2 regions of the Streptomyces sp. NPDC006332 genome follow, and region 1 is predicted to be linked to the other one. Evidence: riboswitches for the same ligand, from Rfam matches in the RefSeq annotation. Region 1 holds a riboswitch; the other holds the start of a gene.
What was found. Region 1 has a riboswitch for cobalamin ahead of ABZ027_RS30470 (nicotinate-nucleotide--dimethylbenzimidazole phosphoribosyltransferase). Riboswitches for the same ligand answer to the same signal wherever they lie in the genome.
Positions count from the first base shown of each region.

Region 2: linked by a shared signal. The riboswitch ahead of ABZ027_RS07425 (prenyltransferase/squalene oxidase repeat-containing protein) and the one ahead of ABZ027_RS30470 (nicotinate-nucleotide--dimethylbenzimidazole phosphoribosyltransferase) in region 1 are both predicted to bind cobalamin.

Region 1 is NZ_JBEXRA010000041.1:72,754-80,252, reverse strand. It holds partial or broken gene ABZ027_RS30490 (cation transporter) at 182-512, opposite strand; gene ABZ027_RS30485 (TetR/AcrR family transcriptional regulator) at 1,125-1,763, opposite strand; gene ABZ027_RS30480 (aldo/keto reductase) at 1,847-2,794, shown strand; gene ABZ027_RS30475 (amidohydrolase family protein) at 3,501-4,889, shown strand; gene ABZ027_RS30470 (nicotinate-nucleotide--dimethylbenzimidazole phosphoribosyltransferase) at 5,011-5,397, opposite strand; cobalamin riboswitch at 5,488-5,669, opposite strand; gene ABZ027_RS30465 (SpoIIE family protein phosphatase) at 5,741-7,499, opposite strand, start outside.
Region 2 is NZ_JBEXRA010000005.1:218,142-225,640, forward strand. It holds gene ABZ027_RS07405 (aldehyde dehydrogenase) at 1-1,167, opposite strand, end outside; gene ABZ027_RS07410 (MBL fold metallo-hydrolase) at 1,378-2,403, shown strand; gene ABZ027_RS07415 (nuclear transport factor 2 family protein) at 2,445-2,879, shown strand; gene ABZ027_RS07420 (phosphotransferase) at 2,876-3,535, opposite strand; cobalamin riboswitch at 3,595-3,718, shown strand; gene ABZ027_RS07425 (prenyltransferase/squalene oxidase repeat-containing protein) at 3,825-5,057, shown strand; gene ABZ027_RS07430 (SCO2322 family protein) at 5,054-5,725, shown strand; gene ABZ027_RS07435 (CbiQ family ECF transporter T component) at 5,715-6,890, shown strand; gene ABZ027_RS07440 (ATP-binding cassette domain-containing protein) at 6,887-7,499, shown strand, end outside.

The DNA.
Region 1 (7,499 bases):
TGCTCCTTGCTGTCCTTGCCTGGCGAGGGGCTCAGGGAGGCGGGCCGGTCCACGCGGTGTCGGGTTCACGGGAACGGGAGGCACCTGCACCGGCCATGCCCCAGGGGAGGTCCTCTCTTGGTTCGGCCTGAACGTGGAGGCCTCCCCCGGTACCGACCGGGGCTCCATGTCTGCGGATGGCCTAGTTGCAGCAGTCGCATGCGGGCGGGCAGTTGCCGCAGGCGTCTGCCTTGGCGGCGGGGGCGGTAGCGGCGGCGGAAGGGGCGCAGCAACCCTTGCCCTGCCAGGCTTCGCGGCCTTCCTTGACGGCGATGGCGGCGATGACGAGGGCGGCAATGGGATCGGCCCAGGGCAGCCGAGGGTGGCGTTGAGGACCAGGCCCACCAGCAGCACGGCGGACAGGTAGATGCACAGCGTCTGCTTGGAGTCCGCTACTGCGCAGGCAGAGCCGAGTTCGCGGCCAGTCTTGTGCTGGGTGGCGGACAGGAAGGGCATGACCGCCAGGAGGCCGAGGCCGCACAACCCGCCTGCAGGCGGGCGCCGATGATGCCGATCTGGGAGTCGACGGTGAGTGGTGCGCTGAGGGCCGACAGCGCGGTGGAGCGGGCTGAAGCCGGGTTCGAAGACGGCACGGGCTGCGGGTTCCAGGGCGGTGAGGTCGACGCGTCCTGTGTAGGCGGCATCCGCGAGCATGTCCAGCAGCGCTTTGCGGGCGGCCGGGTGGTCCATCTGCTGCAGAACAGGCCCCACACTTCGCGGCTCCGAGTCGAGGACGTCGTCACCAAGGCTCCCTCCGCGCAGGGAGCATCCAAGCTTGATCAAGCAGAGCAACTGCCTGGGTACGCCCTCCGGACGGCCCAGCGGGGTGCGTCTCTACCGTGCGCGCAGAGGAGGGGGCCGGATGGGGCCGTCGATTGAGGTACCGGAAGAGCGGCAGGCAGTCGCCAGCAAGGCTGCACGCACCACTCCGGACGCGGCCCTCAGGGCTCCGACGAGGACGGGATCGGCAACCCGCCGATCACTCGCGGCTGCGGCAGCCACCCATCACCCGGCCGACCTCACACAAGCCGGAACGGTAAATCCCCGGCGGCCCGCCACGAGAAACCTAACGGACAAATGCCCGCTTATCGAGGTCGAACCTCGCCCCCAGCAACGCTCTCCCGCGGCCTGAGCGCATCATGAACGAGGTCGAGCAGGCGATCGACCTGCTCCCGTGGAGCATCGCCCGCGATCGCGAAGAACACGCCGATGAGCATCGCGGTGACGTCGTCGGGCGCAACGTCCGCGCGGAGCGTACCGGTCGCGGCGCCCCGCTCCAGGAACTGGGCGATCGCTGCGGTGACGCGTTCACGCGAGGGGGGCGCGATGCGCCCGGCGGCGAAGCCGGCCCGCAGGGTTTCCATCATCCCGCGCTTGGTGGCGGTGAAGGTGGCATAACGACCCATCCAGGCTCGAAGAGCGACATCTGCAGGATGCTGCCCGAGCAGGGTGGTGACGCTCGCGGTGACGCCGTCGAGTTCGGCGGCATAGACCGCGTCGACCAGGCTCTCGCGGGTCGGGAAGTGTCGATACAGGGTCCCGATGCCGACTCCGGCCTGGCGGGCGATGGTCTCCAGCGCGACTGGACCATCGGCCGTCGCGAAGGCGGCCTGAGCGGTGGCGATGAGCTTCTCGCGGTTGCGCTGCGCATCACGGCGGGCCGGCCGGCCGGCATCGGGCGAGCTGGCTGGCGCGGGACCCGGTGAGGCTTCGGACGGACTCAAAACGGAGGCTCCTCCGGTAGTGCTACGGTGAACGTAACGGAGGATCCTCCGCTTTCTCTATTCTCCCATGAGAGCAGGTAGTCATGACGTCCGCAGGCACTCCCTCGTCCCAAGCCGCTCCCGCCGGGGAGGCGCGTCCCGGTGGCATCGGTTCGCTCGCCGGCCGCCCCGTCTCACGCATCGGGTACGGCGCGATGCAGCTGGCGCGCCTGCAGAGCGACCGCGATGCAGCTGTCACCCTGCTGCGCCATGCGGTCGACCTCGGCGTCGACCACGTGGACACCGCCCAGTTCTACGGCAACGGCTTCGTCAACGACGTGGTCCGTGAGGCACTTCAGTCCCAGAACGACGTCCTCATCGTGAGCAAGGTGGGCGCCACCGCCGACCCCGACGGCCCGGTGCCGGTGCGCCTGGCGCAGCGGCCCGGGGAGCTGCGGGCCGAGATCGAAGCTGAACTCGCCACGCTCCAGCTCGAGCAGATCCCGGTGGTGAACCTCCGCCGTGTCGATGGGGGGCACACGGGCGTCCCCGTCCCGGAGGACCAGGTGGTCGACCTGGACGACCAGCTCGCCGAAATGATCGCGCTGCGCGAAGAGGGCAAGATCGGTGCGATCGGACTGAGCAGCGTGACGCTGGACGTTCTGCGCCGCGGCCTGCCTGCGGGCATCGTCTGTGTACAGAACCCCTACAGCCTCGTGTCGCGCGAGGACGAGGACATGGCCCAGTTCTGTGCGGACGAGGAGATCGCCTGGGTGCCCTACTTCCCCCTCGGCGGCGCATTTCCGGGGCGGCCGAAGGTGACCGACGAGCCGGCGGTGCTGGCTGCGGCAGAGAAGCTGGGATGCGCCCCGGCGCAGGTCGGCCTGGCCTGGCTGCTGCAGCACACGCCGAACGTACTGCTCATCCCGGGCACCACAGACACCGGCCATCTCGAAGCGAACCTGGCAGCGGGCGCGATCACCCTGGACGAGGAGACTCTTGCCGCCCTCGACGCGATCCCTACGCGGCCGACCGCCACCCCGGGTCGCTGACGAAGCACCAGTTCCGCCACGTCACCGCCACTCGAGCGCGGCGGCACGGTGCATCTGGCGAGCACTGAAGTGCTCACACGGACCCGACCGGATCTTGTCAGCCCGCAACATCTTCGCCATCTCGCACATCTCGCTCGACGGGCGAAAGGCTCCAGGGCTGATGGATCTGGCAGGGACCGATGGGATAGCGCTGCAGCGCCCCGAAGCGGCCGTCGATGGGGCGCGCGACGTTCGAGCCCGCCGGCCGAAGGCAGCCATGTGGTCGCGATCACTGCTCTGCCACCGCACGCAGACCGGTGGTCAGCGCTCACCCAAAGTCCCCGCGGCCGTATCCCTCAGCCGTGCCGAACCAGCTGACCTCGCCTGACAACGCGGCGTCGATCATGCGGCCCACGGTCATCTGTGCGCAGCCCAGGGCGATGGGGGCGCCCTCGACGGCGGTGCTGCAGCAGCAGCTATCCACTTTCTCGAGGGATCCCCGGACAGCTGCCCGGGCGGCAAGCGTCCCCCTTTGAGGCGCCCACACTCTTCACTCTTGCCAACCGGACAACAGTCCGGTACGGTCCCATTGACTAGCGGACGATTGTCCGCTTAGTCGTTTCCGTGACGGACAGGGGCAGCACACGGCGCACCGAGGGAGCGCCGCCACCAGCGACGTCCGGCCGCCCCTGCCTACGCCAATCTCCCGAGACAACGGAGTTCCACCATGAATCTGCCTCGCCGAACCGTCCTGACGGGGGTGGCCGCCACCGCGGCAGCGGCCACGCTCTCCTCATCACCGGCGATCGCGGCACCGGCGGGAAGTGGTCACACCGGCCCAGCACACCTGGCGAGCGGCCGGATCCTGCTGCGCAACGGGCACGTGATCGACACCGAGCCCCAGGCGGTCGCCCACGCCGGCACCGACGTCCTGATCGAGAGAGGTCGGATCACCGCCGTCGGCCGCAACCTCCGCGCAGGCAACGCCACCGTCATCGACGCCACCGACCGGATCGTGCTCCCGGGCTTCGTCGACACCCACCGCCACGTGTGGCTGTCGGCGCTGCGCACCTCGACCGTGGGCCTCGACCTCACCGCGTACCTCGGCGTCCTGGGCCAGTACGGCCCGCGGCTGCGCCCCCAGGACATGTACAACGCGACCCTGGCCGGCCTGCTGGAGAGTCTTAACTCCGGGGTCACCACCCAGCTCGATTACAACCACGGTCTGTACTCGCCTGACCACGCCGACGCGGCCCTCGATGCCATGCAAGCGGCCGGTCTGCGCGCGGTGTTCGCCTACGGCGCCCCGATCGGAGCGGCCGCCGACCTCGCCGACGTCCGCAGGGTCCGCACCGAGCGCCTGTTCGACGACAAGGCGCTCGTCACTTTGGCCTACGGTCCGCTCGGCCCGTCGTTCGCACCGATCGAGACGGTGATCGAGGAATGGCGTGTGACGGACGAACTGAGCCTGCCCCTGACCTTCCACGTCAGCGCCGGCCCGGTCACGCAGACGCCCATCTCGGCTTTGAAGGAGCGCGGCCTGCTGCGCCCGAACACGCTCTACGTGCACGGTAATTCGCTCTCCGACAGCGAGATCAAGCTGATCGGCGACTCGGGCGGCAAGGCCGCCGCCGCGCCCAGCTCCGAGGCCGGGATGCGCGTCGGTGCTCCCGTCTCCAGCCGCTACCGTCGCCTCGGTGTCACCGCCGGCCTCGGCGTCGACGCGGTGTCCTCGGTCCCCGGTGACATGTTCTCCCTCATGCGGGCGGCGCTGCTCGCCAGCCAGGTCACCGACGACTCCCCACTGACCGCCAAGGACGTCCTGCGGATGGCCACAATCGACGGCGCCTCCGCGCTGGGGCTCGACGACCGGATCGGTTCGCTGCGCCCCGGCAAGCAGGCCGATGTTGTCCTGCTCCGTCTGGAGGACCTCGACATGCTCACTGCCGAACGTGACCCGATCGCGGCCGTGGTCCAGTCGGCGAACCCTCACAACGTTGACACGGTCATCGTCGCGGGACGGGTGATGAAGTCCGCGGGGCGGCTGCTCCACGCCGACCTCCGCCGCACCGCGCGGGCCCTGCGCTCCACGGCGGCCGCGATCAGCGGCAACTGACCCTGATCCCGGTTTCCGGCCGCTCTGAAACGGGACGTCGACCATCAGCGTCAACGCGCCGCTGCTCATCCGAACCAGAGTCCGGACCGATGGCCCTGCGAGCCCGAGGCCGTGTGTTCCCTCACAGCCTCGGGCGTGCCCGGCACGTCAGACGTTCATCTCGGCAGACCCCGGCAGAGTCGAAGGTGGCCATGTCACGCAGGGCACGGACGGCCGCGTGGACGAGCGGCAGGGCCAACAGGGCGCCGGTGCCCTCGCCGAGTCTCAAGCCCAGGTCGACCAACTCGGGCATCGGCGGCGGGCAGACGCCGGCCAGACCAGTCAGTCGTATCGACACGTCCTCCAGGAATCCCAGCGAACCGGGCGGCTTGGACAGGCGGTTTTGCCGGTCACGGGCCTCGGCGAGGGCGGCGGGGTCCGCGGGGGTAACGGCGGCCAGTGTGCTTCGGAGCAGCAGACCTTCGGCCAGGGACGAGGCAGAGACCGGCTCGGAGCCGGGTGCGGGCATCACGAAGGAGCACCTTCCGATGTCGGCGGTTTACCACGCCACCGTGACGGACCGTGCCCCGGCGGAAAGTGCCTGGCTGCGGGACGGGCGGAATATCCTGGCTCCCGGATCTCGGTACGGGGCCTCACGGCCTCGTGTCCGACGCCCGCTCCCGGCCTTCCCGGCGGCCGGCTCACGCCGGTTGCCAGTGGCCATCCGTGGGAGGCGGCTCCCCGGTCACAGTGGCGGGCCCGCCCCCGAGTTGGGCCGTTACGCCCGCACCGGAGTTCCTCCGCATCCGTCCCGCGCATCGTGCCATACGCCTGCTGCCGGCATGTAGCCAGGCACCGGCCGACAGCAGGTCCTATGTCTCCTCCGCGTCCCAGACGTCGACGAGGTCGAATTGCGGCTCGGAGCCGGCACCGATCGTCTGCTCGGTCCAGATGGTCTTGCCGTCGCGGTGATACCGGCTGCCCCAGCGCCTGGCGAGTTGGGCCACCAGAAACAGGCCTCGCCCTCCCTCGTCGCCGGCCCGTGCCCGGATCAGCCGTGGCTGGGTGTTGCTGGAGTCGGTGACCTCGCACACCAGTGTTCTGTCGTCATGGAAGAGGCGCAGTCCCACCATGCCGTCCGCGTAGCGCATCGCGTTGGTGACCAGCTCGCTGACGATCAGTTCGGTGGTGAAAGTGAGGTCGTCCAGCCCCCAGTCGGCCAGTCGGCAGGCGACGGCCTTGCGCGCTTCGGCCACCCGGGACGTGTCGTCGGGGAACTGCCAGTGCGCGGCATCGGCGGTCGGCAGCATACGGGTGCGGGCCAGAAGAAGCGTCATGTCGTCGCGGGGAGGTCCCTCGGTCATCGCGGACACCACGTCGTGGGCGATGCCCTCAAGTCCCCGCGCGCTGTTGCACAGAGACGAAAGCGAGTCGAGGAGATCCTGGGTGCCCTGGTCGAGATCGTGTGCGGCCCGGTCCACGAGGCCGTCGGTATAGAGGGCGAGGGTACTACCGGGCTCGACGCGGACCGTGGTGACCTCGAAGGGCATGCCACCGACGCCGAGCGGCGGGCCCGGGCTGACCTCTATGAGTCGACCCGCGCCGTCGGGCGGGATCACCACGGGCGGCAGATGCCCTGCGCCGGCCAGTGCACAGGTGCCGGCGACCGGATCATAGAGCGCGTACAAGCAGGTGGCGCCGATCGTCTCCCGGTCCTCGGGACCGGCTTCGTCGGCGAGTTGCTGGACGAGGTCGTCCAGGTGGATGAGGAGCTCTCCGGGGTCCAGTTCGAGGTCGGCCAGCGTGCGGATGGCGGTTCGCAGCCGTCCCATCGTGGCTGCGGCGTGCAGGCCGTGGCCTACGACGTCGCCCACGACCAAGGCGACCCGCAACGACGACAGGGGGATCACGTCGAACCAGTCGCCGCTGATGTCCGCCCCGCCCCCCGCAGGCACGTAACAGCCAGCCGAGTCGGCCGCCGTGGAGCGTGTGGTGGCGTGGGGCAGCAGTCGCTGTTGCAACGTGACCGCCGCCCGGTGCTCCCGCGTGTACCGGCGAGCGTTGTCCACGCTGAGCGCCGCACGCGAGGCGATGTCGAACAGGAGGTCAGCGTCCTCCTGCCGGAACCCCTCGGCGCGTTCGGTCCGCCATGCCGAGACGAAGCCGAGCAGCAGGCCGCGCGCGAACAGCGGCGAGATGACCAGTGAATGCCCTTTCTCGGGCAGCAGGGCGCGGATCACGTCCGGGTCTCCGAGTTGGTGCTCCAACTCCTGGCGTGAAGTCTTGAGGACGGTGTCGCCGTGCAACGCCGCCTGCCGTGCCTGCGGTACGTCCGGAAGTGGCGGGATGACGCCGCCCACCTGGATGAGGTCGGCCGGCCAGGGACCGGTGGCGGAAGCCGCTGCGACACGCCGCATCCGCCACCGACCGCTCGGCAGGACACCCTTGGCGGGCTCATCGCCTTCGAGTACGACCTCGACGATGTCCACCGAAACCAGGTCCGCCAGGGTCGGCACCAGCACGTCCGCGATGTCCTGGGCAGTACGAGCCACGTTCAAAGAACCGCCTATACGGACCGACGCCTCATGACTCATGGCCGCCCGCTGCATGGCTCGCCGTTGTTCCGTGTCG
Region 2 (7,499 bases), on a different contig from region 1:
GCCGAAGATCTCCTCGCGGGCGATCCGCATCGAGTTGTCGACATCGCCGAAGAGGGTCGGTTCGACGTACCAGCCCCGGTCCTGGCCCGGCGGACGTCCGCCGCCGGTGAGGATCTTCGCACCCTCCTCCTGGCCGACGCGGATGTAGTCGAGGTTGCGTCGCTGCTGGCGCTTTGCCACCAGCGGGCCCACCTGCGTCGCCGGGTCCAGCGGGTCGCCGACCACCAGCGCGCCGGCCGCCGCCGCGAAGGCCTCGGCGAACTCGTCGTAGCGCGACCGGGGCAGCAGGATGCGGGTCTGCGCCACGCACGCCTGCCCGTTGTTCATCCAGGCCGCCGGGACGATCCCCGCCACCGCCGTCTCCAGGTCCGCGTCCGGCAGCACCACCGCCGCCGACTTGCCGCCCAGCTCCAGTGTCACGCGGGTGAGCTGGCGGGAGGCGACCTCCATGACCCGTCGGCCGGCCGCCACCGAGCCGGTGAAGGAGACCTTGTCCACGCCCGGGTGCCCGACCAGGTACTCGCTGACCTCGCGGTCCGCCGGGAGAACCGAGAGCACACCCTCCGGCAGACCGGCCTCGCGCGTGATGTCGGCCAGGATGTACGCGTCCAGCGGCGACTCGGGCGACGGCTTGAGCACCACCGTGCAGCCGGTGAGCAGCGCGGGCGCGAGCTTGGCGGCAGCCACGAACTGCGGGACGTTCCAGGGGACCACGGCCGCGACCACCCCGACCGGTTCCCGCCGGACGAGGATGCGGCCGAGCACGCCGTCGCGGGTCTCCTCGTACGTGAAGTTGCGCGCGACCGTGATCGCCGAGTCCCACACCATCATCGCGCCGAGCGCCTGGGCGAGGACGCTCCAGGAGTACGGCGACCCGTTCTCGGAGGAGATCACCCGGGCGATCTCCTCGTGCCGCACGGCGATGGCGTCCTTGATCCGGGTGACCACCTCGATCCGCTCGTCCAGCGACATCCGCGGCCAGGGCCCCTCGTCGAAGGCGGCGCGCGCGGCGGCCACCGCCCGGTCCACGTCCGCCGTCGAGGCGTGCGGCACGCGTCCGATGACCTCTTCGGTGTGCGGGGAGATGACCTCGATGACGTCCGTGCCCAGGGGGTCGGTCAACTCCCCGCCGATGAACAGCTGTCCGTGTTCCACGAGCTCGGTCATGGCGACTGCCTCCCCGGAGCGACTTCTCTGACGGTTCATCAGATACGGAACTGATACCAGTTCCACTCGGAGGAGTCCACGGGCGAGACAGGGGCGAGAAGGTCGTCCCGGCCCGACAAGAAGGTCGTCCGGGGCTCCCATCGAAACGCGTTCTAGTTATACTCGGCCTCGTGGCCGGAACCCGGCGATCACGCGGCGATTGGGGAGCCCATGACGCAGGTGTACGACCACGGGGGCGGCGTCCGGTCCCTGCGGGTCCCCATCCCGGACAACCCCCTGGGCCACACCCTGGTGTACGTCGTCGACACCGACCGCGGTCCGGTACTGATCGACACCGGCTGGGACGACCCGGCCTCCTGGGACGCCCTCGCGGGCGGGCTGGCCGCCTGCGGCACCTCCCCCGGCGAGATCCACGGCGTGGTGATCACCCACCACCACCCCGACCACCACGGCCTGTCCGGCCGGGTGCGCGAGGCGTCCGGCGCCTGGATCGCGATGCACGCGGCGGACGGCGCGATCGTACGGCGGACCCGCTCGACCCGCCCCGAACGCTGGTTCACCTACATGACGGCGAAGCTGGAAGCCGCCGGCGCCCCCGAGGACCACGTGGCGCCCCTGCGCACCGGCCGCCGTCGCTCCCTGCCCGGGCTGGCCCCCGCGCTGCCCGACCGGGAGATCGTCCCCGGTGAACTCCTCGACCTCGCGGGCCGCCGACTGCGCGCGATCTGGACCCCGGGCCACACCCCGGGCCACGTCTGCCTGCACCTGGAGGAGGAGCACCCCGCCCGGCTCCCGGGCCACGGCCGCCTGTTCTCCGGCGACCACCTGCTCCCCGAGATCACCCCGCACATCGGCCTGTACGAGGATCCGGACGACGCCACGGTCACCGACCCCCTCGGCGACTACCTGGACTCCCTGGAGCGCGTCGGCCGCCTCGCCCCCGCCGAGGTGCTCCCGGCCCACCAGCACGTCTTCACCGACGCGACGTCCCGGGTACGGGAGTTGCTCGCCCACCACGAGGACCGCCTCAACGGCCTGCTCACCCTCCTGGCCGAGCCCCTCACCCCCTGGCAGCTCGCCGAGCGCATGGAGTGGAACCGCCCCTGGGAGCAGATCCCGCACGGCTCCAGGAACATCGCCGTCTCGGAGGCCGAGGCCCATCTGCGCCGACTGGTGAAGCTGGGACGGGCGGAGGCGGTGACGGGGAGCGAGCCGGTGACGTACGTGGCCGTGTAAACCGGTGGCCGGGCCGCGCACGGACCGTCTACTACTTGACCATGGAGCACCTTCTCGCCGAACGCGCCTGTGAACGTCTGATCGTCGACTTCGTCCACCGTCTCGACCTCGGCGACCCGTCCTCCGTGGCCGAACTCTTCACGGACGACGGCAGTTGGGAGTGGCCGGCGGGTGAGCGGCTGATCAGGGGACGCGACGCCCTGCGCGACTACTTCGGCTCCCGCCCCGCCGACCGGCTGTCCCGCCGCATGATGTCCAACATCCTCGTCACGGTCACCTCCCCGGACACGGCGACAGCCCTCTCGTACTTCACGACCTACCGCGTCGACGGCCACCAGGGCGGCATGGTCCCGGCCGGCCCTCCGGTCCAGATCGGCCACTATCAGGACACCTTCCACCGCACCCCGGACAACACCTGGCTCCTGGCCTCCCGCACCCTGTTCCTGCCCTTCGGAGGCCCGACTCCCCGCGCCTAGGTCATCAGCGACCGGACCAACTTCTCCGCGGAGCCGAGCAGTTGCACCTCCGGTCGACTCATCGTGGGGTTGGCGGCCCGCCGTCGCCTTGCCTCCCGCAGACCTGTCTCGGTGAGGCAGGACGGGTCGGCGAGGAGGGCCGTGAGCATCGCGCGGGCCGGGTCGGCGAGCGGTTCGGCGCCGACGGCGACCTGAGCGAGGATCATCGCGGACATGCCCCAGTCCAGGCCCGGTTCACCCTCCTCCGCGTTCGACCAGTCGATGACCCGGGGGCCGTCGGCGGCGAGGATCACGTTGTCCGGGTGCAGGTCGAGGTGGAGGAGGCGGGCGTCGGAGTGCCTGGCCGGAAGGGTGTGCAGGTGGCGCAGGAGACGGGCGAGGACGCCTCCCGCCTCGCCCGCGTCGACCTGGCCCGAGCCGAAGGCTTCCAGCATCGTCGGGCCGTACAGCCGCTCCATCACCAGCTCGGTGCGGCTGGAGCCGGAGAGCAGCACCCGGGGAACGGGGTAGCCGTGCGCATGTACGTGTTCCATCACAACGCCCTCCGCGACCGCGTCCCCCCAGCCCCGTCGGTCGCGGCGGAGCACCCACGCCTCGTCGATCTCGTAGACGTCCGCGGCGCGGCCCGAGCCGAGCAGTTTCCCCGTCGATGGCATGGGCGGAACCTACCGTCACCCGCGGGCACCCCGTAGGGCGTTGCCCACGCACCGGTAGAGTGGACCGGTCGTGATCACGCCCGTACGGGGGGAAGCCGGTGTGAATCCGGCGCTGGCCCGCAACCGTGAGCCGTCCGTAGAGGCGGTGAGCCGGATTGCCCCGCGCGGAGGTGACCGGCTCACGTGCACCGGCGACCGGCCGGTGTGCGGCACCGTCGAGGTATACGGAGCCGAGCCGCCGGGGTGTCCCGTGCTGTTTGGCTCCCCCAGGGAGAGGCACCCGCCGATCATGAACGTCCGCCGCCGCGCCATGGTCCTGGCCGCCGCCACCGCCGTGCTCGGCGCCGTCGCCGCGCCCGCCGAAGCCGCCTCCCCGTCCGCGTCGCCCGCGCTCCCCGCCGGGCTCTACGGCAGCTCCGACCCGACGTACGACGGCGTCTGGCGTCAGTCCCTCGCGCTGCTCGCCCAGCACACCGTGGGCGTACGGCCCGCCAACTCGGCCGTGGACTGGCTGACCGGGCAGCAGTGCGCGAACGGCGCCTTCGCTCCCTTCCGCGCCGACGTCTCCAAGCCGTGCGACGCCAAGGTCATGGTCGACACCAACAACACGGCCGCCGCCGTCCAGGCGCTCACCGCGCTCGGCGGCCACCGGGCCGCCACCGGCAAGGCCGTCGCCTGGCTGAAGTCCGTGCAGAACACGGACGGCGGCTGGGGCTACGCACCCGGCGGCGCCAGCGACACGAACTCGACGTCCGTCGTCGTCGGCGCGCTGACCGCCGTGGGGGAGAAGCCCGCGCGGATCCAGAAGGGCGGCCGGTCGCCGTACGACGCCCTGGTGAAGCTCGCCCTGCCGTGCGAGGGCGAGGGCGCCGGGGCCTTCGCCTTCCAGCCGGACAAGAAGCGCAAGTTGGCGGCCAACGCGGACGCCACGGCGGCGGGTGTGGTGGGCGCGCTCGGCAAGGGGCTGAGGGTGGAGCCCGCCAAGAAGGCCGAGGCCGCCGCCTGTTCGGACGCCGGCTCCCCCTCTCCGCAGCGGGCCGCCGCCAACGGCGCCGCCTATCTCAGCAAGGCGCTCGGGAAGGGCGGCCACCTGATGTCCGCCCTCCCCGGCGCCACCGACCGGCCCGACTTCGGCAACACCGCCGACGCCGTCGTGGCGCTCGCCGCGCAGGGCGGGGCCGACCGGGCCGCCGGGCCCCTGAAGTGGCTGGAGCGCAACTCGTCCGCGTGGGCGAAGTCGAACGGGCCCGCCGCCTACGCCCAGTTGGTGTTCGCCGCGCACGCGACCGGCACGGATCCGCGCGACTTCGGCGGCACAGACCTGGTGCGGCAGCTCAACGCGACGGGACCGGCCCCGCGGACGGCGAGCGCGGCATCCGGTGCGCCGGGTGAGTCCGGTGAGTCCGCCGCGGACGACGGCTCGGGCGGAGAGAACGTCTGGTGGATGGTCGGCGCGGGGCTCGCCGCCGGGGCCGGCATCGGCTTTCTGCTCAGCGGCCGCGCCAAGGGGAAGCGGCCGTGACACGACGCCCTGCCGTCACGCTGTTCGCGACCGTCCTGTTCCTCCTGGTGGGGGCCATGGGGCAGGCGCAGGCCGCCGGTTACCGTTACTGGTCCTTCTGGGACCGCGACGGCGGGCGGTGGACGTACGCGACCCAGGGCCCCTCCACCGCCCGCCCCTCGGACGGAGACGTCCAGGGCTTCCGTTTCGCGGTGAGCGAGGACTCCGGCGACGCCGCACAGCCGCGCGGCACGGCCGACTTCGGCACGATCTGCGCCCACTCGCCCGCACGCGACGGCAGCAAGAGGGTGGCCCTGGTCATCGACTTCGGCACCAGGACGGACGCCCCGTCCGGCGAGAGCCCACCGACGCGACGAACGGCGTGCGCCGTCGTCTCCCCCGACGCCACGACGGCGGAGGCCCTCGCCTCGGCCGCCAAACCCCTGCGCTACGACACCGGCGCTCTGCTGTGCGCGATCGCGGGCTACCCGAGGACCGGCTGCGGGGAGCAGGTGGCGACGGGAAGGACGCCGGGGGCCCCGTCCGAGGAGCAGAACCCGACGCGGGCGAAGGACAAGGACTCGGCGGGCGGGGGACCTTCCGTCGGACTGTTCGCCGGGGTGGCCGCCGTCGCCGTACTGGGCGCGGCGGCGGCGTGGCAGGCGAGGCGGCGCAGGGATGGGTCGTAGCCTCGAGTGGTCCGGCCGACGGCCCCTGCACCGGGCCGGGCTGCATCCCGGTGCCTGGTGGCTGTGGGCCCTGGGCCTCGGCACCGCCGCCACCCGCACCACCAACCCCCTCCTGCTGGCGCTGCTCATCGCCGCCTCCGCGTACGTGGTGGCCGCCCGCCGCCCCGACACCCCCACCGCGCACTCCTACTCCGCCTTCGCCAGACTCGCCCTGGCGGTCCTGCTCATCCGTCTCCTGTTCGCCGTGGTCCTCGGCTCCCCCGTGCCCGGCACGCACGTGCTCGCCACCCTCCCCGAAGTCCCCCTCCCCGACTGGGCGCAGGGCATCCGCCTCGGCGGCAGGGTCACCGCCGAGGGGCTCCTGTTCGCGCTCTACGACGGCCTGAAGCTCGCCGCGCTGCTCATCTGCGTCGGCGCTGCGAACGCGCTCGCGAACCCGGCCCGGCTCCTCAAGTCCCTGCCGGGCGCCCTGTACGAGATGGGTGTGGCGGTGGTCGTCGCCCTCACCTTCGCCCCGAACCTCATCGCCGACGTGCAGCGGCTGCGCGCCGCCCGCCGACTCCGCGGCCGACCGGACCGGGGCGTCCGCGGCCTGCTGCACGTGGGTCTGCCGGTGCTGGAGGGGGCCCTCGAACGCTCCGTCTCCCTCGCCGCCGCGATGGACGCCCGCGGCTACGGCCGCAGCGCCGACGTTCCCGCCCGCGTCCGCCGTACGACCGCCGCGCTCACCCTCGGCGGTCTGCTGGGCGTCTGCGCGGGAACGTACGGTCTGCTGACCGCCGAGGGCGGCACCTATGGTCTGCCCGTCCTGCTCGCCGGGCTCGCCGCCGCCCTGGCCGGTCTGCACCTCGGCGGCCGGCGTTCGCTGCGCACCCGCTACCGTCCCGACCGGTGGGACGTCCGCGCCTGGCTGGTCGCCGGGTCCGGTGCCGCCGTCGCCGTCCTGCTGACCCTCGCCGCCTCCCGCGACCCCGAGGCGCTGCACCCCGGCGTGGTCCCCCTCGTCGCCCCCGCCCTCCCGCTGTGGCCCGCGGCGGCCGTCCTGCTCGGCCTCCTCCCGGCCTTCGTCGCCCCGGCGCCCGCGTCCGCCCCCGCGTTCCGGCCCAGGCCCGCATCCGGGTCCGTTCAGCCCTCGCACACGTCCTCACTCAAGGAACCGTCGTGATCCGTTTCGAGAGCGTCTCCGTGACGTACGACGGTGCCGCCGAACCCACCGTCCGCGACGTCGACTTCGAGGTGCCGGAAGGTGAACTCGTCCTGCTCGTCGGCCCGTCCGGCGTGGGCAAGTCCACGATCCTGGGCGCGGTCAGCGGTCTCGTCCCGCACTTCACCGGGGGCACCCTCCGCGGCCGGGTCACCGTCGCCGGCCGGGACACCCGCACGCACAAGCCGCGCGAACTCGCCGACGTGGTGGGGACCGTCGGTCAGGACCCGCTCTCGCACTTCGTGACGGACACCGTCGAGGACGAACTCGCCTACGGCATGGAGTCGTTGGGCCTCGCCCCGGACGTGATGCGCCGCCGCGTCGAGGAGACCCTCGATCTCCTGGGCCTCGCCGACCTGCGCGAGAGGCCCATCGCCACGCTCTCCGGCGGCCAGCAGCAGCGGGTCGCGATCGGCTCGGTCCTCACCCCGCACCCACGGGTCCTGGTCCTGGACGAGCCGACGTCCGCGCTCGACCCGGCGGCGGCGGAAGAGGTCCTCGCGGTGCTCCAGCGGCTCGTGCACGACCTCGGTACGACGGTCCTCATGGCCGAGCACCGTCTGGAACGCG